Linked DNA regions of Anatilimnocola aggregata. The protein of the gene in region 2 binds, or shares a complex with, the protein of the main gene of each other region. Links are inferred from orthologs where the notes say so. Each region holds a gene or a part of one and is shown on either strand. Other genes may lie near its edges.

The links.
Region 1: the proteins of ETAA8_RS11880 (region 2) and ETAA8_RS03510 are in contact, whole or in part, in a crystal structure (PDB 5UE9), measured with the Lactococcus lactis proteins. The link is inferred for Anatilimnocola aggregata from one-to-one orthologs. Residues at the interface, in WP_023189152.1 of Lactococcus lactis: Leu4, Gln5, Ala47, Ser48, Met49, Leu50, Leu51, Arg52, Arg53, Met95, Leu98, Arg223, Met224, Ala225, Cys226, Ile228, Gly229, Ala230, Cys231, Tyr232, Ala233, Val235, Glu236, His237, Asn243, His244, Ala245, Lys247, Glu250; in WP_025017116.1 of Lactococcus lactis: Gly25, Phe27, Phe29, Glu32, Tyr33, Lys35, Tyr36, Lys48, Phe56, Thr60, Pro61, Arg62, Val63, Ala64, Glu65, Thr66, Ala67, Ser68, Gly69, Met70, Ile74, Gln77, Pro223, Glu251, Phe274, Ala275, Pro277, Phe278.

The regions. Positions count from the first base shown.
Region 1 is NZ_CP036274.1:907,539-918,851, reverse strand. What follows is about bases 2,749-5,556. They hold ETAA8_RS03510 (dihydroorotate dehydrogenase), read left to right. Parts: upstream 2,749-3,594; coding sequence 3,595-4,518; downstream 4,519-5,556. Other genes in these bases: ETAA8_RS03500 (NUDIX hydrolase), read right to left, coding at 5,503-5,556; trpS (tryptophan--tRNA ligase), read left to right, coding at 4,541-5,506; ETAA8_RS03515 (hypothetical protein), read left to right, coding at 3,207-3,425; ETAA8_RS03520 (HU family DNA-binding protein), read left to right, coding at 2,749-3,100. Outside these bases: ETAA8_RS03535 (MATE family efflux transporter), read right to left, coding at 1-1,310; ETAA8_RS03530 (hypothetical protein), read right to left, coding at 1,369-1,728; ETAA8_RS03525 (YkgJ family cysteine cluster protein), read left to right, coding at 1,818-2,237; more of ETAA8_RS03520, read left to right, coding at 2,714-2,748; more of ETAA8_RS03500, read right to left, coding at 5,557-5,916; ETAA8_RS03495 (hypothetical protein), read right to left, coding at 5,925-6,152; ETAA8_RS03490 (DUF4258 domain-containing protein), read right to left, coding at 6,164-6,445; ETAA8_RS03485 (TlpA family protein disulfide reductase), read left to right, coding at 6,600-7,925; ETAA8_RS03480 (hypothetical protein), read left to right, coding at 8,696-9,715; ETAA8_RS03475 (transposase), read right to left, coding at 9,976-11,313.
Region 2 is NZ_CP036274.1:3,133,431-3,144,935, forward strand. What follows is about bases 123-3,122. They hold ETAA8_RS11880 (dihydroorotate dehydrogenase electron transfer subunit), read right to left. Parts: upstream 2,058-3,122; coding sequence 1,188-2,057; downstream 123-1,187. Other genes in these bases: ETAA8_RS11875 (polyphosphate polymerase domain-containing protein), read right to left, coding at 123-1,002; ETAA8_RS34585 (pseudouridine synthase), read right to left, coding at 2,054-3,122. In the rest of the region: ETAA8_RS11870 (DUF4956 domain-containing protein), read right to left, coding at 1-73; more of ETAA8_RS11875, read right to left, coding at 97-122; more of ETAA8_RS34585, read right to left, coding at 3,123-4,009; ETAA8_RS11890 (hypothetical protein), read left to right, coding at 4,397-5,410; ETAA8_RS11895 (enoyl-ACP reductase FabI), read right to left, coding at 5,420-6,238; ETAA8_RS11900 (hypothetical protein), read right to left, coding at 6,235-6,822; ETAA8_RS11905 (3-hydroxyacyl-ACP dehydratase FabZ family protein), read right to left, coding at 6,856-7,281; ETAA8_RS11910 (DinB family protein), read right to left, coding at 7,379-7,864; ETAA8_RS11915 (phytoene desaturase family protein), read right to left, coding at 7,876-9,321; ETAA8_RS11920 (3-keto-disaccharide hydrolase), read right to left, coding at 9,397-10,695; ETAA8_RS11925 (sugar phosphate isomerase/epimerase family protein), read right to left, coding at 10,784-11,505.

The DNA.
Region 1 (11,313 bases), 2.2 Mb from region 2 along the record:
CAACCGGTCATCACATACCACCAGCCGAAGATGCCCCAGTGATAATAGTGCTCGGCGATTTTGCCAAGGACGATCATCAACGTCGAGAGGACGATGGCGACATAGAGAACGAATCGCGTATCGCCGGCCCCTTTGAGCGCGCTGACGAAGATGATTTGCGTGGCATCGAACAGACAGTAGATGGCGACGAACCTCAGGAGCGTAATCGTCAGTTCGCGCACGCGCGTGAACTCGGCCGGGTCGGCACCTTGCGCATGAAAGTAGATGAACCAGTCGGGGACAAACCAATAGGCAGCGGCAAAGACCACGCTGAAGCCGAGCGCGAAGGTGAGCCCGGTCCAAGTCGCGCGGGCCGCAAGGCGGTCGTTATTATCGCCCAGGTATTGTCCGACCAAGGTGGCCACACCGATGCCCAGTCCGATGATGGGAACGAAAGCCACGCTGTTGACGTTAAAGGCTAGCGACGTGGCGGCACCTTCGACTTCGCCGAGACCGGCGATGAAGCGCGTGAGCATCGCAAACCCGAAGGTCTCGATCAGCATCGGCAAACCGCTGGGAAAGCCGTATTTCATCAGCCGGCCCATCAAGGGCCAGTCGAGTCGCCAGGCTTCGGCAATGCCGAAATGTTCGCGGTCGTACGGTCGCAACATTAGCAAACCGAAGACGAGAACGTTGAACCAGTTGCCCAGGGCTGTCGAAATACCCGCCCCGACGATCCCCCATTCAGGAAAACCGAATTCGCCGAAGACCATGCAGTAGTCGAGGACCACATCGAGCAAGCTGCCGGCGACATTCACGATCATCACCAGCCCGGTCTGCCCGCGGCCGGTATAGAGAGCCGACATGGCATTGGCCATGACCATCGCCGGCGCACCGAGAGCCAGCGATTGAAAATAATGCGTCTGCAGTTGCACTTGCCGCGGATCGGACGACGCACCCGCAAACAGATAATGCGCCAGCGGAATCGTCAACGCAAAGACGGGAATGGTGGCAATGCCGAACCAGATTCCTTGGCCAACAACGTGGCCAATTCTTTTCTGCTGCCCGGCTCCGTGATACTGCGCCACAAAGGTGTTGACGTATGAGGCAATGCCGGATGGGAGGCACAACAGCGCCCAGTGCATCATGCCAGCTGGCATTGAGGCTGCCATGGCACCCGAGTCGTACCAGGTGAGGAACAGCCGATCGAAAAACCAGCTCACGGCCCAGAAGGCAGTTGAGATGATGAGTGGAAACGAAAGGGCCAGGACTTCGCGCCCCCCTGCAGGGCGATTCCACCAGGTGCCGTCGGATTGTGGTGCCACAAGCATGGGAGAGGGGGCGAGGTGCCCGTACAAAACAGAAGAGAAGAGAAGAGAAGAGAGTTGCTTACGAGGCAGACAATAGCCCTTGGAGCAGGTTCGCATAGCGCTGGTTGAATTCGCCATTCGACATGGTCGTACAACCGGCCGCTTGTGCCCGGGCGAGGAGTTCGTGATCGACGTGCGGACCAAAGGCCACGATCTGGGTCGTGGGTGTAACTGCTTGAATAGCAGCGACTAAGCCCAACAAGTCCGCACCAACACCGGAGCCCAGGTCAATCATTGCGAGCCGACAATCGGCGGCCAGCTTGGTCGGCACTTCGGCGGCAGACCGCAGGATGACGAGCGACACGCCCAGCGCGCGGGCTGCCGCTGCGATTCGCATTGCAAAAAACATTTCGCCCGAGATGATGCAAGCAGTTGGCATAGCAGATTGTGATACCATGAAAGCTGAGCCGGAGGCGCTAACGCGTCCGGCTCAGTACCGATCGAGTAGCAGCAAGTAAGGACAGTGGAATGAGCGAGCAGCCATGGTATCACGCGGGCCTGCAATTTGAGTGCACGCAGTGCGGCGATTGCTGCACGGGTGCCCCTGGCTACGTGTGGGTGAATAGTGCCGAGATCGCAGACTTGGCAGCTTTGGTTCTGCCGGAGGACCCCGAGAAGTTCGAAGAGCTTTACGTTCGCCGCGTGGGTGTGCGCAAGAGCCTAAAAGAGTTCCCTAACGGGGATTGCGTCTTTTTCGATACCGACAAGCGCAAGTGCAGCGTGTATGGCGCACGGCCTCGCCAATGCAAGACCTGGCCCTTCTGGGACTCGAATCTGCGCAATGAAGCAGCCTGGCAGCAAACGTGCGAAGTTTGCCCCGGCAGTGGCAAGGGAAAGCTTCACCAGCTTGGTCAAATCGAGGAACAGCGTAAGCAAGTCAAGGTTTGAGCGGTCGTTGGCCCGCTTTCAAGACACTGCTTTTACCGATTTTGGGAAAATAATTTTCTGTTGCCGGCAAGTTGGCACTTGGATTTATCAGTTCGACTGTAACTGCATGCCAGTGAATCACTTACAGTCTTCGCAGCAAAGACCGGCATGACTATTCTGCCTTTGCCGGTGGTGCCGACTAGGGAAATTTTGCCGGTTGTATTGGAGTTTGCCGCGCTGCATTCCGATACATGGTTGCACAGGAATTCGAGTTTCGTGCGCCTTCCTCTTGGTCGGTGGAGAAAATGGAAGTTCGGAGCCAGGTTGCCCCTAGCGATACACCCGTCAGAGTCGTTAAACGCGACGTTTGCCGGGCTGATGAAAACTGGGGACGCTTGACTCTAGTACTTACGCCACCTACACTTGGAACGTTCTAAGGCAGCAAATTGCTGCTCTCGGAAAGCCGCCAAGTGCCCCAAGTGGGAGGAGTGCCCGTCGTGACCAAGAAAGAGATCGTGAAGACGATTTCCGAAGAGATCGGCCTGACTCAGCTCAAGACGAAAGAGATCGTTCAAAAGACGTTCGATGCTATCGTCGAGACGCTGGTTGAGGACGGGCGAATTGAACTTCGCAACTTCGGAGTGTTCGAGGTCAAACGGCGGGCTGCTCGCAAAGCGCGAAATCCTCGCACTGGCACGAGGGTCGATGTACCAACCAAGTACGTCGTTACCTTCAAGCCCGGTAAGGAGATGGAAGAAAAGGTCCGGCTCTTAGAAGAGCGGGAAGCAGCCCGACAGGGCAATGGTGCTCCCCCCTCAACTGAGCCGCCTCCAGGTCCATCTGATGCCGGTGCTGGCCCTGATCACGGTTCGACAGGCGGTTGATTCGAGCAGTAGAACGAAATAGTACGATCGCGGTCGCTGAGCAACAATCAGCACGCAAGATCAGCCAACGCAAGGGATTGCGGTCGCACTCACGGAGGATGGTATCATGCGGCAGTGGATTCTGGGAGCTATCATCGCAGCTAGCCTAGCCGCCAATGTGGGCTGCTTCATTCCGATTTACTCGGGTGATCCTGCGGTCCGTACTCGGCAGTTGATCTACACGTCGGAAAACTTCCGGCAGATCACCGAAGAATGGGAACGGATCTGGTTTCTCGATCAGCCCAGCCACTTGACGCCTCACCGCGTCCACGGCGGCGTGATCTAACCAACCAGCAGCAATTCAGTTAGCCCGCACAAGCTCGGGCCAACTGCTTGGCAATTGTCCGTTTTCTCGGCACGGGATAGACTCGGGCTTGTGACGCTCGTTCGTTAGCCACCTCCAGCTGCGAACACAGCATCCTCATGCCCACTTCTTCCAACACAGCGGCCCTTCCGTGCCCGTACCCGATCTTGCCGTTTCGCTGGGGCGACTTTCGCTCCGCAATCCCATCCTCACTGCCTCGGGCACCTTTGGTTATGCCCGCGAGATGCAGTCGCTGGTCGATTTCAGCCAGCTGGGCGGCATCCTACCCAAGACCATCACTAAGGCTGCTCGCCCCGGCAATCGCCCTTGGCGAACTGTGGAGACATCCGCCGGCTTGTTGAATTCGATTGGGCTGGATAACGACGGCCTGGCAGCGTTCCTCGATCATCACTGGCCCTACCTGCAAACCCTGCCGACAGCGGTCGTCGTGAGCATTGCCGGCAGCACGCACGATGAGTTTGTCGAGATGGCCGCGGCCCTGTCCGATCAACCCAACCTGGCCGCGATCGAACTTAATATTTCCTGCCCGAACGTGGCCCACGGTGTCGACTACGGCGCTGATCCCGCGCTCTGTTTTAAACTGGTCTCGGCCGTGCGCGAGCGGTGCCGCGTGCCAGTGCTCGCCAAGCTGACGCCGAATGTGACTCGCATCGTCGATATCGCCAAAGCGGCCACCGATGGAGGTGCCGATGCGCTCTGCCTGGTGAATACGGTGCTGGGCATGGCTGTGAATTGGCGCAAGCGACAGCCCATGCTGGGGAACATCGTCGGCGGGTTGAGTGGCCCCGCGATCAAACCGATTGCGCTCCGCTGCGTCTATCAAGTAGCGCAAGCGGTGAAAACACCGATCATCGGCATCGGCGGCATTGCAACCATCGACGACGTGATGGAATACCTCGTTACCGGAGCGACCGCCGTGCAAATCGGTACGGCGAACTACTACGATCCCACGGTGACCACCAAACTTGTCGCCGCCCTCCCCAGCGCCTTGGCGGAATTGGGCGCGACATCGGTTCGCGAAATCGTCGGCACTTTGAAATTGCCCGGTAAGTAAACACAAAAAGATCAACAGGCTTATGAAAGTTCTCTCCGGCATTCAGCCCACGGGTCGTTTCCACTGGGGCAACTACTTCGGTGCCATCCAGCAGTACATCGATCTGCAGCATGGCAACGAAGCTTACTACTTCATTGCCAACCTGCACGCACTCAACACCGTGCGCGATCCGAAAGCCCTCAGCGGCTATACGCTGGATGCTGCGCTCGATCTGCTAGCGCTTGGTCTCGATCCCAGTAAGGCGATTCTGTTTGTGCAGTCCGATGTGCCTGAAGTCAGTGAGCTCTGCTGGCTGCTAATGACCGGCACGCCGATGAGCATGCTGGCCAATTGCCATGCCTACAAGGCGAAGAAAGAAAAAGGGCTGCCGGCCGATGTGGGGCTGTTCACTTATCCGGTGCTGATGGCTGCGGACATTCTTGCCTACGACGCCGAGATTGTCCCCGTCGGCGAAGATCAGATTCAGCACATCGAAGTCTGCCGCGACCTGGCCGGCAGTTTTAATCATCACTTTGGCGAAGTCTTCGTGCTGCCTAAAGCACGCGTGCTGCAAGCCACGGCGAAAGTGCCTGGCCTCGACGGCGAGAAGATGTCGAAGAGCTACAACAACACCATCGAAGTGTTTGAACCGATCGGCCCCGCCCGCAAAAAGATCATGCGCATCCCCACCGACTCGCGCCCCATGGAAGAGCCCAAGCCCGACTACGAAGGTGATAATCTCTATCAGCTCTTCTCGCTCTTTGCGACCGAAGCTCAAAAAGCTGAAATGGCGGCCATGTACCAAAAAGGTGGCTTTGGCTACGGCACCGTCAAGAAAGCCCTCGCCGATGCTGCCGAAACCTATTTCGCCGCCGCCCGCGAGCGCCGCGAAAAACTGGCCGCCGATCCAGCAGGTGTAAAAGAAATCCTCCGCGACGGCGCCGCTCGTGCTCGGAAGAAAGCGGGCGAAGTCTTATCCCGCGCGAAGAAAGCTTGTGGTGTGGCTTAGCCAAACGCCAAGCGAATTCCGAGTTGCCCCAGTTCGACAAGGGGCGGAAGCTCTTCTCGGTGCCACCATTGGCACCGGTCGGTACTCCCTTGCACTTCGTGCCGCAATTCGCCACCGATCACTTGAGCGCGATAGAAGATGCGAACGTTGTGCATGACCACTTCGTCGACCTGCAAGACATTCGCATCCACGTTGACCAGGCATATTGGCTTGACGATCAGGCCGGTTTCTTCTGCTAACTCACGAACCATGCCATCCGCGGGTGCTTCGCCGAAATCAAGGCCGCCCCCTGGCAGTGTCCACAGGCCAGCCAGCCGCGGCAACTCGGGAGATATGCGGCAGAGCAGAATTCGCTCACCTTCGACGATCAGGCCGTAAGCAGCGACACGCGTACATTTGTTGGCAGGCATCTGGGCCCCTACGCGGCTTCCAGGGCAGCATAAACCTTGCCATGCTGGACTAGCCAAGCAGTATCGCCACTATCTGCATGTTCCTTAATCGCTTTGAGCAGTTGAATCGTCTCTGACTCATAGCAAGGCTCGCTCGGATCGTCGACCGGAATAACCATTTCGACTTCGACAGCCACGACATATTTCTCGGATTGGATGAGCCGCGTTCGCCTGATTCGCTCTCCTGGAATGCGCATGGAAATTCGCCTCAATCGAAGAAGTGGACAGTGACCAGTTTCGCAACGTCGCTTTGCTGCAGGTAAGACCAAACCGCCTTGAACTCCGTTCCGTCCGGCAACTCTTCTCGCACTTCGATTGCGGCATTCGGTTTGGCGTCAACTCGTTCGATAATCAGTTCGCCATCCGCGAGGCCAGCGACTGCCTGCCACTCCATAATACCACGCTCTTCCAACCGCTCGGTAGCGTGCTGTCCAACGACGTATTTTTCTTCAGCGACAAGTCGCCGAATCGCCTCGTAAAGTTGCCCCATCTGCCGAAGCCCTTGATTTCTGAAAGACTCGTACAACCCGACGATTCGTTCGTTTTGCTGTTGCTTGGGCCGCGTTTAGGTTACCTTATCTTTGTCCCGCCAACTCCCCCTCGCCCCACCACCCACCTCACCTACTCTTCAACAAGAGCTCGCCATGAATGCGATTCTCATGCTGCTGGCAGCGGCAGTCCCTGCGCAATTGCCCGAAGGGACTTTACTTCGTTACGAAGGTTCGATGATTGCCTCGAAGGACGATGGCAATCCGCGGATCAAAGAATTCAGCCTGCTGGCGCTGGTGGGGCCGGGGAATGCCAACTCGCGGCCCATCGATTGGGTCATCGAAGAATCCGGTCGCGGCAGTTGGTCGTGGACCGAACGCTTCGCGCGCTGGAATGTCGATGCCACGCGGCGTGAAGATACGCCCGAAGCACCAGCGCTGCTGTTTGAACGGGCCGATGGCAAGAGCATCGTCCCCCTCTGTCCGCTGTTGTTCACGGCCGAGAGTCCGCTCGCTAAGGGTCAGAAGTGGACGGAAGACCGCTACGAATACGAAGTGACCGGCGAGGCCGTGCGGGCCGAGCAAAACTGCTGGACGATCAACGTTCGCACCCCTTATGGCCCGAAGCGAACGCTTTGGGTGGCGAAGACTTCGTCGCTAGTCGTGGCGGTGCGCGAAACAGTGTTTGTTGGCCAAGGGGAGCAGCACGAACTGAAGTTTGAACTGAAAGAGATCAAGCAATTGCCCACGAGCGACTATGCGAAAACCGCGCAGGCTTTCAATGCCTGGCTGGAACTGCGGGCCGAGTTGCAGCGCCCCGCGCGCCACGAACGCGTGGAACTAAACGACGAACAACTGGCCCTGGCCCGCAAGCAAATTGCCAATCTCGAGTCAGCGACCGAGAACACTCCCCTCGCTTCCTTCGCCGCGGCGGCCGTGAAGGACCTGCAGAATCAAAAAGGCCGCGCGGGTGCCATGCAAGCGCTGCGCGAGGCAGCCGTTGGCAAGGCACTGCCAGAACTCAAGCTGACCGATCTCAGCGGCAAGGAATTCGATGCCGCGACCTGGAAAGACAAAGTGCTCGTCCTCCACTTTTGGGAATATCGCGATGCTCCGCTGGAAGAGCCTTACGGCCAGGTCGGCTATCTCGACTTCGCCTCGCGCAAGCATGCCGACAAGGCGCTGATCCTGGGTGTGAATGTCGACGAGCGCCTGGCCGTCGAAGAGACGCGCCGGGGGGCGATCTCGTCCGCCCGGCGCTTAAAGGCCTTCATGAATCTCAGCTACAACATCGCCCTCGATGACGGCGCGCTCGTCAAGCAGATCGGCGACCCGCGCGCCGCGAACGGCAAGTTGCCCCTGTTCGTCGTCGTCGGCCCCGACGGCAAGATCGCCAGCTATCACGCCGGTCTGTACGAGATCAAACCCGAACAGGGGCTGAAGGAACTCGAAGCGGCCATTACGACTGCGGCCGGCAAGTAAGGATCGCAATGAAAACAACTTTAGAGTTGCGACGCAAAATCGCAAAAGTGGGGTGTCCAACAATCGGGTCCATTGTTGGACAGCAAGTTGCGTAACTCTCGGGTTTGCGAGCAATTGGTGTTCAACAATCGGACCCCAAGTTGAACATTGAGGATGAAATCGGCCGGGCCCAAAATGCGCGCAAGTGCGAGTGATGGCAGCTGCCGCCTGAAATTCTTGAAAAAGTCGGCGCGGCGTGACCAGAGGTGTCACGACCGGAGCATCTAATGCGATTGGTGGCAGACCGCCAGGCGCTATCCGGGGGGGCGAGGATTGCGCCCTGACGAAATCCCTTCTGGCAACCGGCACTCGCTGACAACGGGTGACGATTCTGGAAATGGATTTGCCGTTATCGCGCTCGGATAACGGAAATTTCTGGAACTCGATTTGGCGTGGTTGCCTGCATGCGACGGTAGTAACCCCTGGGAAGATCGCGGTTTAAGTTCGAAAGAGTGCGTGTGGAGCGAGTTTGGATAACGGAAATTTCCGGAAACCGTTTCGCGGACATTTCCTGATCGTTTATTGCACAATTCGTTGTCAATTAATGACTTACGACGGAACGACAGGTATGTGAAACGTGCGAATAACGGAAATTTCCGAACGGGCGAGCGGGAAAGATGAAGGGAAGGTGGGCGGGCGAAAAACAGTAGCCTCTCCCCAAGAAAGTGGGTACCTTGAGTGGCCGGTTGCCGGCGGTGTTTGTCTCTCGGCTATTCGTGTGGGATGCGTGTATGACTCTCGTAGCTTCGTGCCAATGTGGCCAGTCGTTCGCGGCCAGTCCTCACCTGGCGGGCAAGACGTTGCCTTGCCCTGCCTGCGGCCGGGCTTTGACCGTGCCAACCCAGGCACCAGCTGCGCTGCAGCCCATAGCGCCCAAGCAGTTCGCCCCCGATCCGTTCGCCCAGCCCTCGTATCCGCCGACTGCTGGCAAGCCCGCTTATCAACAGCCCGGGGGCCGACCGGCAACTGCCGGCGGCCTGAGCTTGCAAACCAAGCTACTCATCGGCGGTGCCGCGGGGGGTGGCCTACTGCTGCTCGGCCTGGTGGCGGTAATGTGCTATTGGTTCTTGGGATCTTCCGCGCGAGTCGCCGGAGGACCTGCCATGCGCACGAACAGTGGCCCACCACCGGGCTTCGGGATGCCGCCGCCAGGCTTTCAGCCCACGCCCTGGCAAAACCCGCCGCACATCACACCCCCGCCGCGGCCCTCCATGCCCAGCGGTTCAAGCCCGGCACGTCCTGGTTTCGGCCAGTATTCTTCCAGTCCCAACAACAGCCCCAGGCTGGCGATGTCCAGCCCTTTTCAGGTGGCCGGCCAATTCACCATCGACTCCCCTACGGATTGCCTATGGAAAGAAAAAGCCATCGACACCTATGGCGGCGTGCCCAGCCGACTCTATCAGGGCGATCGCCCTCGCACCAAAGGATTCCTCACCGTCAGGGTGGCCGAAATCCCGCAAGCCAAGCAGGACCAGCGCGAAGCGGTGCTCGAACGAACCGCGATCGAAATCTCGAAGGCTGTTCAAGACGCCGGCAAAACGCTGGGCGAAATCAAAGGGCTCGAAGTCAGGCCCAACATCCCCGACACCGTCGAGTTCACCTACACCTACACCGACGAGTTCGGCCGCAAGCTCGGCGGCGGCCGCCTCGTCTTCGGCACCAAACGCATTGCCATCACCAAGTACCTCTGCACCGACAACTCCGACGCCGAATTTCTCAGGGCCGTCCTCCGGACCTACAGGGAGCTCTAAATCATGCCCCCATCACCGCAATGCACATACAACTGGCTGCCTTATCCTCGGTGGCACGGGTTCCACCCGTGTGTTCCCTGGTCTTATGCGGTAACGCTCCTAGCCAATTCTCGCGGACATCAATTCGATTTCGCCATGAACTGCATCGCAGCGTTACCTCAGAACGGCACGAAGTCCACCAGACGGAGCCACTCTCCCTCAAACGAAAATTGCCTGCAGACACGGGTAGAACCCGTGCCACCCAACGCCGTGAACCCTTTTTAGGCAGCGGTCGTGAGGTAGCGGGCGCGATGGATTTGGGACTTGGTAGCGAGTAGGAACTCGGGAGAGCCAGCGGGCGGGTCGGGACGTTTTTTGCGAGGATAGTTGCGGCTGGATTTGTTGGCTCGCTCGTAGGTGTCGCGCACTGCTTGAGGGAGTTGGTGGGGGAGCGATTGTTGCCGAGCCAGCGGATGTCGATAGTCGCGCATCAGCCGCCGATACGTGCGCCAGACGCCCGCTAGGCTGAGTTGAGTAGGATCTAGTTGTACGCGCGTCGCTTGGACCTGAGCATCGAGCGCCATGCTCCATAGTCCCAGCAGCGACCACTCCAACTCCAAACGCGCATGCGCGGCATTGGTGCTGCGAAGTTTGCGGCGCTGATACGTTTGCTTCAAGTGGCGAAAGAAGAGTTCCACGCCCCAGCGACGACGGTAAACGTCGAGGACTTGTCCGCGCGATAATTCTTCTTCTCCGACGCTGGTGAGCAAGTAGACCGGATACTTTCCACCAGTGGCCACGACGAGGCGTAACACGAGCGGCGGCTGACTGCGACGGGCAGCACGATCGGGCCAGAGATACACCGTGCCAACGACTTCGCGGGAGAAGCCCAGCTTGTACAGCAGACGCACATTCGAACCGACTCGCACCAGGAAATGGCGACCACTGTTAACAACGGCGCGCAGACAATCGTAACCCACGAAGCCAGCATCGGCGGTGATCAGGGCATTGCTCGGAAGTTCGTCGAGCATCGCCAACCAATGCTCGCGCTCGCTACTGCCGGTCGGACCGATTCGCCACGACCAAGGCAGTCCTGTGCCGACGTGAAACAGCAGGGTCAACCACATTTGCGGGACGCTTGCCTTGCGCGAGTGAATCGCGGTGCGCGGTTTCTGGCGACGATTGCGTTTGAGTTTTCGTCCCTTACCATCGCGAACCGGAGCATGTGCCGCCTCGTGTGACTTGCTTCGCGGCACGTCGACTCGGCTGCCATCAATGCCGAAGAGGACCAGGCCATGAACTCGCCAAAGGGTGGGTAATGCACGCTGCATCTGCCGTCGAAACGTCACCTGCAATACGCCGACCAGCAGCACCGTCCAACGCAGCAGCAACTTCATGAAGGCTTGCACCGAACTGGCAAACTCCTGTTGCGGCGCAAACAGAAATTGAGCTAATCTGCGGGCAGCAAAGAAGCGGTCCCCCAGCGTGAGTTCATCCGACCAAGCCCAGAGCAACGCCGTGGCCGCCAATTGCCGTGGGCCCCACGTGCAGTCGTCACGAAACCGAATCGCACCCCAGTCCCCCTCGCCGAGCAATCGCTCCAGTGACTGCTTGAGCTG
Region 2 (11,505 bases):
GGGCCAGGATGGCATCCCAGGCCAGCAGGTCTTGAACGGGCGCGAAGAGCGCATTTTTCAGCCAGGTCTCCATGCAATACTTTCTAGAGAGCAGGCCTAGGCCACTGCGCGCGATTCATCCGAGCCCGATACATCGCCGGCAATTTCTTCTGCCGGCGGCACGACCCAGGTCTCCATGCAAGTGCGAAACTTGCTGACCTTGAGCGGATCGAGCGTGAAGTCACTCATCACCCCTTTGAAGAGCGCTGGGAGTGTCGTGGGGTACTTCAGTTCAAGAATGCACAAACCACTCAGGCGGTTCAGTCCACTGAGCGAACTGCGAGGAACTTCCCAGTTTGCAGCGGGCTGGCTGTCGACACCACTCTCGAGCAAACCGCTGCCGCCGATGGCGCGATCGAGGGTCATGCGAATCGGCCCTTCGGGAGTCAAACCGACTCGCGCGAAGCGTTCGTAGGTGACTGAGCAAACAGGCTGGAGTTGACGTAACTGCACGCGGCGGCGGAACCAATGTCCTGGCCAGTGCGGCGGTGGCGCTTGCTGATGAAGGCAAGCCAATTGATTTTCCTGAATGGCTGTGCGGCGCTTTTTAACGCGGCCTCTGACTTTGGCTTTCCGCTCAAGCCAGATGGTCTCTTCGTGGCCATAGCGGCGGAGGCGATATTTGCGCGTGCGGAGTGCTCCCGCCCGGCCAAATACGCCGAGCGCGGGAGTATCCAGGTAGACGCTGTGGACCTGATACATTTCGCTCTCGTCGCAGAGGGCGACAGGATCGCGGGCCATATGAATGCGTGCCCAGTCTATTACCTGTGCTGCTTGTCCTTCAGACAGCAAAAACTTTAACTCATACTGGCCAAAACGATGATCGCTCCGCGAGCGGTTGGGGGGAGTCGTGTTGCTAGAACCCGACACTGTTGAACTCAACGCTGCACCTGCTTCCTTGCTACCGGTCATCCTCGGCCCAAATTCGGGCTGAGATCGCTCCGGTTCTGCGCTTGCGTGCATTCGTCCCTCGCTACAGAACTTTGTGATCTGAATCAAATGCCCGCCGCTGCCTGCGGCGATATCAATACAGTGTAATTGGTCGCAAGGTGTGATTCTGTTTCAACATACCAGCAATTAGCAAGCGAAAATTACAGCCCCCGCCCCCCGGCCTAAGAAAAAAAGGTTTGTGCCCGAACTTTCGTCACCTACCAAACAATGCACGACGAATCGAAAACAGGTCCTTCGACGCACGTGCGCCGGTAATCCCATTCGCCATCTTCATCCCTCACTTTGGCGACGCAGGTGAAGCAAATTCCGATGCCACAGGCCATGGGTGTCTCCAAAGAGATTTGACACGGAACCCGCTGCTGTGCCGCCAACAGCGAGACGGCCTCCATCATCGGCTCTGGACCGCAGCAGACGATTCGCGGTTGGCCGCGGTCTTCCGCAAGCACCTCACGCAGCAGATCCGTCACGAGTCCCTTCTTGCCGCGACTGCCGTCATCCGTAGCCAGTCGAACATCCACGCCTAGCGCTTCAAAGTCTTCAACCCCGGCGAAATACGATTGGTTTCGGGCACCGTAGCAAAAGGTCACTCGCCGGGCTGGAGGAGCACTTCTTTGCGGCAACCCGAAGCGGGCGAGCCCCAAGTATTCTTTGGCCAGTGCCAGAAAAGGCGTCTGCCCGATGCCCCCAGCTACCATGATCAAGTGTTCGGTCGGCTGCGGTTGAAAGCCATTGCCGAGCGGTCCCCAAACATCGAGCCGTTGCCCAGGCTGCAAATTGCAAAGACGCGAAGTCAGCTTGCCTTTGACGAGATAGACAACATCGACATCCGTCGCTTCGCCCTGCGCATTGCCCTGCACGTCGTACATAGCGAGTGGGCGCCCCAGGAGCGGATCGTTGAAGCCTGCCAGCTTCAGCATCACGAATTGGCCCGGGGTGATTTTGGCTGCTAGTTCCGGGAAGCGAAACCGGACCCGCCAGGTATCGCGAGCTAACTCGATGTTCTCCACGATCTCGACCGATCGCTGAACTGCTGAGTCGGCCAAATAGGGCGCGTGAGCCACGCTCATGAAGACTTACCTTTCTTGCGAACGCGCTTGCCGAAGATATTCTTGCCGCCCCCACCACCGCCACCGATGTCCTCGCGTTTTCCCTTGCCCGTAATCTTGCCCGGATACTTACCCCGGGCTCCACGATTCTCTTGAGGACGAGCGGCCACCAACTTGCCGGGGCGGCGTGGCATCTTGGCAGGTCGTTCGTCACTGCGGATCGCATCACCGCGAGGAGCCTCAGGGTTGATCGCGACATGGCGACCGGCGACGCGGGTCATTTGCTGACCGGGACGACCGGTGCCGCGCCCCTTGTTAGGCCGGCCTTCACCGCGAGCACCTTCGACCCGGGCAGCTTCCGTACGTTGTCCGCGACGTCCTCCTTCGGGCTTGGATCCTGGGGATCGCGATCCTGCGGGCCTCGCTCCAGTTGGGTTGCGGCGGTCATCACGCCCACGATTGCCACCGGGACGATCACTGCGCCCTGACTCTTGCCGTACGCCACGCCCCCGCGATTCGGGCATTTCTTCTTCCCGTCGATGTCGTTGGCCCCGACGCTGCTCTTGTCCCGATGCCGACCGATGCCCCGTACGCGGTTCAGCTCGCAGCGGACCCGATCGATCCGATCTGGCCGCAACCTTGTTGCCAGCAGATTTGTTTCCGACTGGCTTTGTCTCTTCACGCCGGCGCGGTTGCGGGCGAGTGGATGCTGGTTCACGCACCCGAGCAGGCTGTAGCGGCGGTGGGCCATCTTCGTCGAAGTCGATCACATCGCCACGAGGAGCGGGGCCGGAACGGGGCGGACCCTCGTCATCTGTGATCTCTTCCATGATGACGGTTTGCTTGACGTGAGTAGTTTCGTCATCGTCATCGTCTTCATCGTCGTCGCTGAAGTCACTTTCCTCTTCACTGTCGTCATCAAAGTCGTCATCCGCGAAGCTATCGAGGAAGTCTTCATCGTCGTCCTCAAAATCTTTGCCTGCGAGCAACTTGGCTGCGATGGAACTCGCACTAGGTGGTTTTTTGGCTGGAGTCGAAGGGCTGGCACTCGGAATAGCAGCTTCCGCTGCGGGGCGTTTCTTCGGTGCTTTAATAGGCTGTTCGAGAATGACTACCTGTTCGGTGGACTCAGCAACCGTCTCGAGCTCCCGAGGGGGAACTTTCTTCTTCTCTTTGCGCTTCTGCCGCGAGATTGCCAGGAGTGATTCGATCTCGGCACCGCTTAGTTTCCGCCATTCGCCCGTTTCGAGCATGCCGAGCTTGAGTCCCCCTATGGCAATCCGCTTCAGCTTGAGAACCTTGTGTCCTACTTTCGCCAGAACACGCCGAATCTCGCGATTGCGCCCTTCATCGAGCACCATCAATAGATCGCTGCTTTGCTTGTGGCGTCCCTTTACCACGACGGACTCAACTTTGCAAAAGCCTTCGGCCAAATGCACGCCGCGGCGGAGCTTAGCCAATGCTTCCGGACCAGGGCGTCCTGCCACGCGGACCAGATAGGTTTTTTCCACGCCATAACGTGGGTGCGTGATATGGTTGGCAAATAGTCCGTCGTTGGTGACGAGGATCAAGCCCTCGCTCGCGCGGTCGAGACGACCCACAGCAAAGACGCGCTCGTCGTTCGGAACCAGATCGATCACCCGGGCGCGACCGGACGGGTCGAAGTTCGTGCAGACGACGTCGACGGGCTTATTCAGTGCGAAGTAGACCCGCTTAGGCTGCCGCAGGGGTTCGCCATCGACCCGAATCTCTTGCGAGCTGGGATCGACTCGCGTTCCAAGCTCCGTCACGACCTTGCGGTCCACTTCCACCCGGCCTTCGCGAATGAGTTCTTCGCAGTCCCGGCGGCTGGCAACTCCTGCCGCTGCCAGCACTTTTTGCAATCGCTGGGCACCGGCGGTTTCGTGTTCGGCGGCAGCGCGGCCAGAGGGGCGAGACTGCTGGTTAGGTCGACTTTTTCGGGGGCGTGTCATGGAAGCCAATCGAGGGAAAGGGGAAGCACGTGGAGCGACTGTCGGCGTGCCTCCAGGCAAATGCAGAACCATCAATTTAGCCGAATGACGGGAAAACAGCCATGGCCGCCGCGGATCTCCTAGCAAACTGCGAATGAACGAACAGCGTCGCATGCTCCCTGAACTGAGGGGCCTGTCGACCGTCGCGCGGCAAGCCCTGCCGCCTCGCCGTAAAAGCCGAAAGGGAAGGAGCCTGATATTCCGATGAATCGTTTGCTGCGGATCATTCCGCCCCTACCGGCCGCACCGCCATCTCCTGCCTCGGTTCGTTCCCGCTGCAGCCCACCTAATCCGTACGGTTTGACACCCGTTCGCAATCCCGTGCATCTCTTGTGAGGATGGTCGCCTATGTCCAGCCCCGTTTCACGCCGTCACTTCCTGCTTGGTTCCGCCGCTGCACTGGCGGTTGGACAATTGGCAAACGCAGAGCCTAAAGTTCCGGTGGGTACTCCGCTGCCGAAGCAATCACTCAAGGGAGTCGTGGTACCAGGAACGGGATCGCGCGTGCCACGAACGGGCGACGACTTCGAAGCCGACGATTGGATTTACTATCCCCAGCACCCGAAGAGCAGCTACAACATCGACGAGAACATCCGGGCTCCAGGGGGTGTGAGCAAGAACTATCTGTGGGTGGAAGCTGCGAAACGCGGTACTCCCGACATCGTGAAGCGAGTGCCGACGCCGAAGGGCGGCATCGAAGGGAGCAAGGGTTCGATTATGATGCAAACGCTCTACTCGGGAGTTCCCGGGCGGTTGTCGGGAGCCGATCAACAGGATGACTTGCTGCAAGATGTGAAGGGACGCTTTGGCAGCGAAATTCCTGTGTCTTGGACTCCCAATGTCGTGGTGCGAGTGTACGTGCCCGCCGCTGAGAAATGGGAAATGCGTTACGCCTACACCTTTGGCTTTCGCGCTGGCCTAATGGGGCATACACCGAAAGGGAAGAGTGACGAATACTGGCCCGGCATCTTCCTCGAACAGCAGTTCGATCTAAAAAATAGCGAGAAACATTCCTTCGTGCGGGCTCGCATTCGCGGCGACGAATGGGGCCGCGACCTGCCTGGTCCGACGTACGAATGCGAAACGTGGATTACGATGGGCATGAGTTTCACGCCCGATGGCCGCTGCCATTTCTTTTCGAGGGCCGGTGTCGATAACCTGACCGAAGCCGATCATCTCGGTTCCTGGTATAGCTATAACTGGCGAGCGCACACGTTCATGGCCTACTTTTTTAACGTCATGAACATGGACGACGGCCGTTCGCTCTCGACGCCGTGGATCATTGACGATCCGATGCTGTATGTCGCTTCGGCACCGCAACTCCGTTCCGCCCAAACGCCGCCGGCCGCGAGCAAACGATAGCGTGCACTGCTATTCCGGCCGCATGGCGCGCCGGATGACGTCCGCATCGAAGTAGTTCGTACTCATGCCCGCGTCGACAATCAGATTCTGCGCTTGAATGCCGGATGAACGCGGGCTGAGGAGGAAGACGGCAACATTCGCCGCTTCCTCGGTCGTCAAGGCTGCTTTACGCGGGATCACTTGCTCGGCATATAAATACGAGTCGATATAGCCGGGAATACCGGCGGAAGCACTGGTCTTGAGCAGCGACGGCCCCACGGCATTGAAGCGCACTCGCGAAAAACGACTGAACGACTTCGCCAAAAAGGCCAGCGAGGAGTCGAGGGCTGCTTTAATCGGTGCCATGTAGCCATAGTTCTCGCTGGCCATTCGCGTCGTCGAAATCGATACAGTTACCACACTCGCATCTTCCGCCAGCACATCCTTCAGCGCGTTGCTCAGCGCCATTAGCGAGTAGCACGAAATATCCATGGCCCGCAGAAATGCCCGCTTGGGCGTCTCGTGAAACGGCTTCATCCCGTCGCTGTAGTCAGCAAAGGCAATCGAATGCAACAGCCCTGCAAATTTTTTGCCGGTTGCGATTAGGTCCTCGCGCAGCCGTTGAATTTGATCTTCGAACTCGACATCGCAAACGAAAACCGGCCGGCTGCCAATCAGCTTCTGCACACTGGCGCGGCGCTCTTCGCTGCGGACGACGAACGTGACTTCTGCGCCACAGGCGATCAATCCCTGTGCCACCTGCCAGGCAACACTCTTTTTATTGGCAACGCCCAGGACGATCACCGACTTGCCGGCGAGGCCCAAATAGTCGGGCTGAGGGTCACTCATCGATCTTCCTCATCGTCTTCGTCCTCATCATCCTCACCTTCTTCGTGCTCGTGCTCGTCGTCCTCGGGCACCTGGTTCTCGGTCCAATACTCTTCGTTAGAAAGCAACTCTTCGACAACTGATTTGTCCGTTAAGGCTTCGACTTGCGGCACGCAGTTGATCTCGTGATAAGAATGCATCCCTTCCATCGAGATCTCTTCGACCGTGGTGGGGATAAACCAGCCATCGAGATAGACGTACTCTTCGCCCAACTCCAGTTCTTCGCACATGACTTGCATCGCCTCGACCCAGGCCGCGACATCGTCCTCCGTGGGAGCGTCAAAACCCGGCCCGCGTCCCTGAAGATCGCGCAGGGCCGTTGCTTCCCACGATTCATTCAATTCCACCGCGACCGCAAATGAAAACGCTTTGCGGCACTTCGCGCAGCAGAACAGCCAACCGCAACCGCACCAGGGACAATCCATCTGCGGCGGGAAAGTGATCAGCGCTTCGTCGCACTGGCAGTGGCAAACGAGCTTATCGTTTGCCCGCTTTAAGTACAGGTGCTTTTTGGGACGAGCGGTGAGCGGAGTGGACTTTGACATAACCGGGGCTTCGGCTGAAGGGTATTGTAAGGACTATTGTTTAGGGGCCAACTTAACGACGAAGTTGAGCGTGCAGGCAGGCTTTCCTTCGTGCAGAATCTTGCCGGACAGAAAGTAGGCATCGCTGACTCGGTCGTCGAGATTGGCCTCGATTTCGACAGTATCGCCAGGGCGGATCATCCGCTTGAATTTCACATCGTTGAGTCGACCGGCAACCGGCACGCAATTAGTAGCCTGGGCGACTTCACTGAGCAACACCGCGCCGGCTTGCATCGTCGCTTCGCACAGAATAACGCCAGGTACCAGCGGATAATCGGGATAGTGTCCCTGGAAGTAGAACTCTTCAGCCCGAAATGTTTTGCGGCAGACAACACGATTGGTTTCGCGCGAGACGATTTCATCCAGAAGCAGCATCGGTGGGCGATGTGGGATCGAATCCAGAATCTCGGCAAGTGACATGCAAGCGGCCAATCCGGCGGAAGAGAGTAGTAAGCGAAACGTTGCGGCCAGCAGATTGAACCATTGTCGAAGAGACACCCAGGTTAGGGCAAGCGGGTTAGAACAGCGGCGGATGTCCTAATTGTCGCCGCATCAACGATAGCTGACCGATGTGCAGCGACAAATGCGTGGTCATGAGCAGGGCTACCAGATCGCCAATGGTCGCAACAGGCGAGCCGTGGAATAAAGCAATCGCATGGGATTGATTCATGGTGTCCTCGTCGGCCTTAACGGCGGCAGCACAGACGGCCGCGTGTCCCACTTCGAACCGTTCGAGCAAGGTCTCTTTGGTCGGATAGGCATCAGGTGCTGGGGGAATTGCGCTGGGCCCAAAGAGCGTATGCCATGCTTTGGGGCAGACCATCGGCTGACCCAGCAAACGCAAGGCACTATCGTTCGAGATCGCCAAGTGGCCGAGCACATGCGAAGGTGGATTGACCGCGCCAATCGTTGTTTGACGGCACTGCTCGTCGCTCATCTCGCCGACTACTTTATGTAGGTAGCCAGCCATAAACTGGGAGAGTCTGGTTTCGCGCTCGAACATGTTGCTGCCTGTTATTCTGCCGCGTGCGGCTGGGGCGCTGGTGCTTTCATGAGCAGTGCATCGACATCGTTGGCGACGATCACACCATAGTTGATCGCACCCAACCAGCCCGACATGATGATGCCGACGCTGCCGGCGTGATAGAGTCCGCTCACTTGTTCCGGCAATGCGCGGCTTACTCCCAGTCCCTCGAACTTGGTTCCAAAACTGGCGCCGGCAACATGCTGCGTGTAGTGCTGAAAAGTCTTAGGAGTGGCCGCTTCCACGTGATCCAGCCGCTCGCGGATGCCAGGAATATAGTTGTTCAAATGATCGAGCGTTCCCTCAATTAACTCCTGCTTACTGGCTTCGTAATCTTCGTCCGAAAGTTTGGCCCAATCGGCAAAGTTGGCGTTGGTGCTGGAAACAATCAGGCAGCGCGGCCGGCCTTGCGGGCGCGTGCGCGGGTAGTAGAACGAATACGTCCGACTGGTGACATCCTTGCTCAGCAGCAGATCGGTGCGAAATTCCTTGGCGGTGCTGGTGAAAAACAAGTCGCCCATGTTTTCGTCCACGCGTTCATCCGGCTTCAGGCCGATATAGACCTGCGTGCTGCTGTTGTTGAGTCGGACCGCTTCGGCATCGTCGACAAACTTGCGATCGAAATGCTCTTTGCCCGCAAGTTTCAGGATGGTGTATTTCAGGTTGGCATTGCTGACGACTGCTCGGCAGCCAATCTTGCGGCCGTTGATGGTAACGCCTGTGACGCGGTCGTTCTCGATGTGAATCTTTTCGACATCGCAATTGATGCGCACATCGACCCCACTGGCCTTGAGGTCGTCGTGCATCAACTGCACAAGCCGATCGGTGCCACCCTCGAAGGTATAAACCCCTTTCGACATGAAGTTCGAAAAGACGATGCCATAGGTTATGGCCGGGTCTTCGAGCGTGCTGCCGTTGGCGTAAACAATGGGCTCCATCAACAGGCGAACGACATCTGGCCGGCCTGGAAAGAACCGCTCGAAGAGTTGCCCGGTCGTCAGTTTTTGATCGTCGTAAAAGTTCATCCCGCGTGCGGTATCAAAGAACGCCTTGATGGTTGCCGCCTCGATCCCGAACCGCTCAATGAGCAAGCGAGTGAAGTCGTCGCGGTTGTAGCTGGTCGTCAGCGAGAACATCGGGTTATCGAACCGAATATTCTTCAAAGGCACGATCGATTCGGCGATTTCCTCCGTCCAATAGCGGCGACAACTTTTGATCATTCCAAATGGAAAGCCGTGCAACGATACATCGAAGATGTGACCACCGGGGCGCTTGAACCAGGTGGCCATGCCGCCGAGTTTGTAGTGCTGTTCTGCCAGCAGCACGCGATGCCCCGCACGGCCGAGGATGTTCGCGGCCGTCATGCCAGCGAGACCGCTGCCGATGACGACCACGTCATACTCGTCGCTGGCACCTTTGAGAAAATCCTTCGGCATCCAAATTCCTTCTGCTCTTGTTGGAGTACTGGCATTGGCCAGTACTCCCAAGGCCGGCTAAAGCCGGTACTCCAACTATTTTGCCAGTTCCACAGCACGCAGATTCCGGAACGACAAGTCGGTCGTCGGATCGTGTCCCTGAATCTGCAACGTACCCGCTTCCGTTCGCAGGCCCTCGCGCGGGTTTGTGTGAGGCTTCCGTTCATCGGTCCAAGCTGTGACCGGATAACCATTCACCCAGCACTCGATGTTCGCGCCATCGGCAATCAAAGTCTGGTGGAACCATTCGTTGTCGTTCGAAACAACCATGCGGGCGGGAATTCGACGGTAAATGCCACCCGTGCCGAAATCCTTGGGTTTCGTGCGGTCCCCGTCCTTATAACCGTTGTGAATCTGGCACTCATAACCGTTGGTCACTTCGCCAGGAATGCAACGGAAAAAGATCCCGCTGTTTAATTCCTTCGCGTTGCTGATGCATTCCCATTGAGCCACGAAGTCACCGAACGTGGCCTCGCTTTCCAAACTGCCGCGGCCATCCTTTACGTTGATCTCGCCCGCTTCGGTTACGGTGAACTTGCTCTTGGATCCGGCCACATCTTTCCAGCCGGTCAAGTCTTTGCCATTGGCAAGCGAGGTCATGCCCAGCGGCTTGAGCTTGATGTTTTTGAACTCGACTTGACCTTCGTTCAGTTGCAAGCCAACGTATCCGCGGCCAACCGGTTTTTCGTCGACATACTCCAGCACGGTCTTGCCGTTCAGATCGACCTTGGCTTTACCACCGACAAGCGTGACGTGAAACGTTTGCCATTCGCGGCTGTCGGGAACTTCGTCGGCTTTTTTGCGCCCTACAAAACTACCGGTGGGAAACGGATTCTCGGGAGGGGCGATATTCAGTTCGTAGCACTTGGTCGTGACATCTTCCTTACCTACCACTGGTGAGGTTCGCAGGAAGACGCCGCTGTTGGTCCCCTTCGCAGCGCGAAAATCGACCTTGAGCTCGTAGTCGGCAAATTGCACATGTGTGCAAAGTAAACCTTTCTCGCCGCCGCCTACCACAATCGCTCCGTCATTCACGCGCCAGTCGGCTTTGCTGTGGGCTTGCCAGCCGAACAGGGACGTGCCGTCGAACAGGGCGATCCAGCCGTCCTTTAGTTCATCTGCGGTCAGCAGGGCAGGGGCCTCTTTCACCGGCTTGGCCGCCACCAGAGTTTCTGCCTTGTCGGTCGGCCTCTTATCGGCCTGCGCGATCTGCTCGGCGATCTTCTTCGCTGGCGGTGGTGTGAACTTGACCGTTGATTCTTGGCCAATGCAGCCAGCAGTTGGCAGGCTAAACACGACAGCCAGAAGCGTGGCGAATAGAACAGTCGATCGCATCGGGTAAGTACCTTGGCGAGAGTTAGACGAGGTTAATTGAAACATTGTAGCAATCCCATGAGCGCCGGTCCGCTGACTTTTCGCAGCATCACATCGACGCTTGTCCCAGCAGCCGTCGCAAACAAGTGATTCCAATTTCGCCCATCTGCAGCGGTGGAATGAGCCACAGCTGTGGGTTGAGGACTTCGAGCGAGACGCAGCCGGTGTAATGAATGGCCCGCAGTCGATCGAGTAACGGAACCAGATCGATGTCTCCTTCGCCAGGCAGGATGCGCTGGCTGTCGCTGGCCAGTTCGCGCGGCAAGTCGGCGATATCGCACAACTGCACATGGAACAGGTTTTCGCTCGTGAGTGAAGTCAAGTCGGCCGGCTTGCTCGAACTGGTGTGATAGTGAAACGCGTCTAGACAAATCCCCAAGCTCGGCAAATTGAGATCGGCCAGCAGCATCGCCAGCGTCTTCACGTTGTTGCCGAAGGCGGCCGACGATTGAAACTCAATCGCCGCTCGCACGCCGTGGTTTCCGCACCGCTGCCCCAGGTCTTGCAGCGAAACCAGCACCCTTTCGAGCATCTGCTGATCGAAGCCTTGTCGCGGCACATCGCAGGCCACGACGATAGTCCCAATCTCCGCTTGCTGACAAAGTTGCAGCCGGCGGTCGAGCAGTTGCCAGGCTTCCTGCCGTCGCTCGCCTTGGCTGGCGAGCAACCCACCTTGAAAACTGGCCACTGGCGTTTGCAACTCGAGCTTGTTTCGCAGCCGGCGAAACTCGTCGAGCGAGTGTTGCTCGAGCCATGTTTCAAACTTCGTCA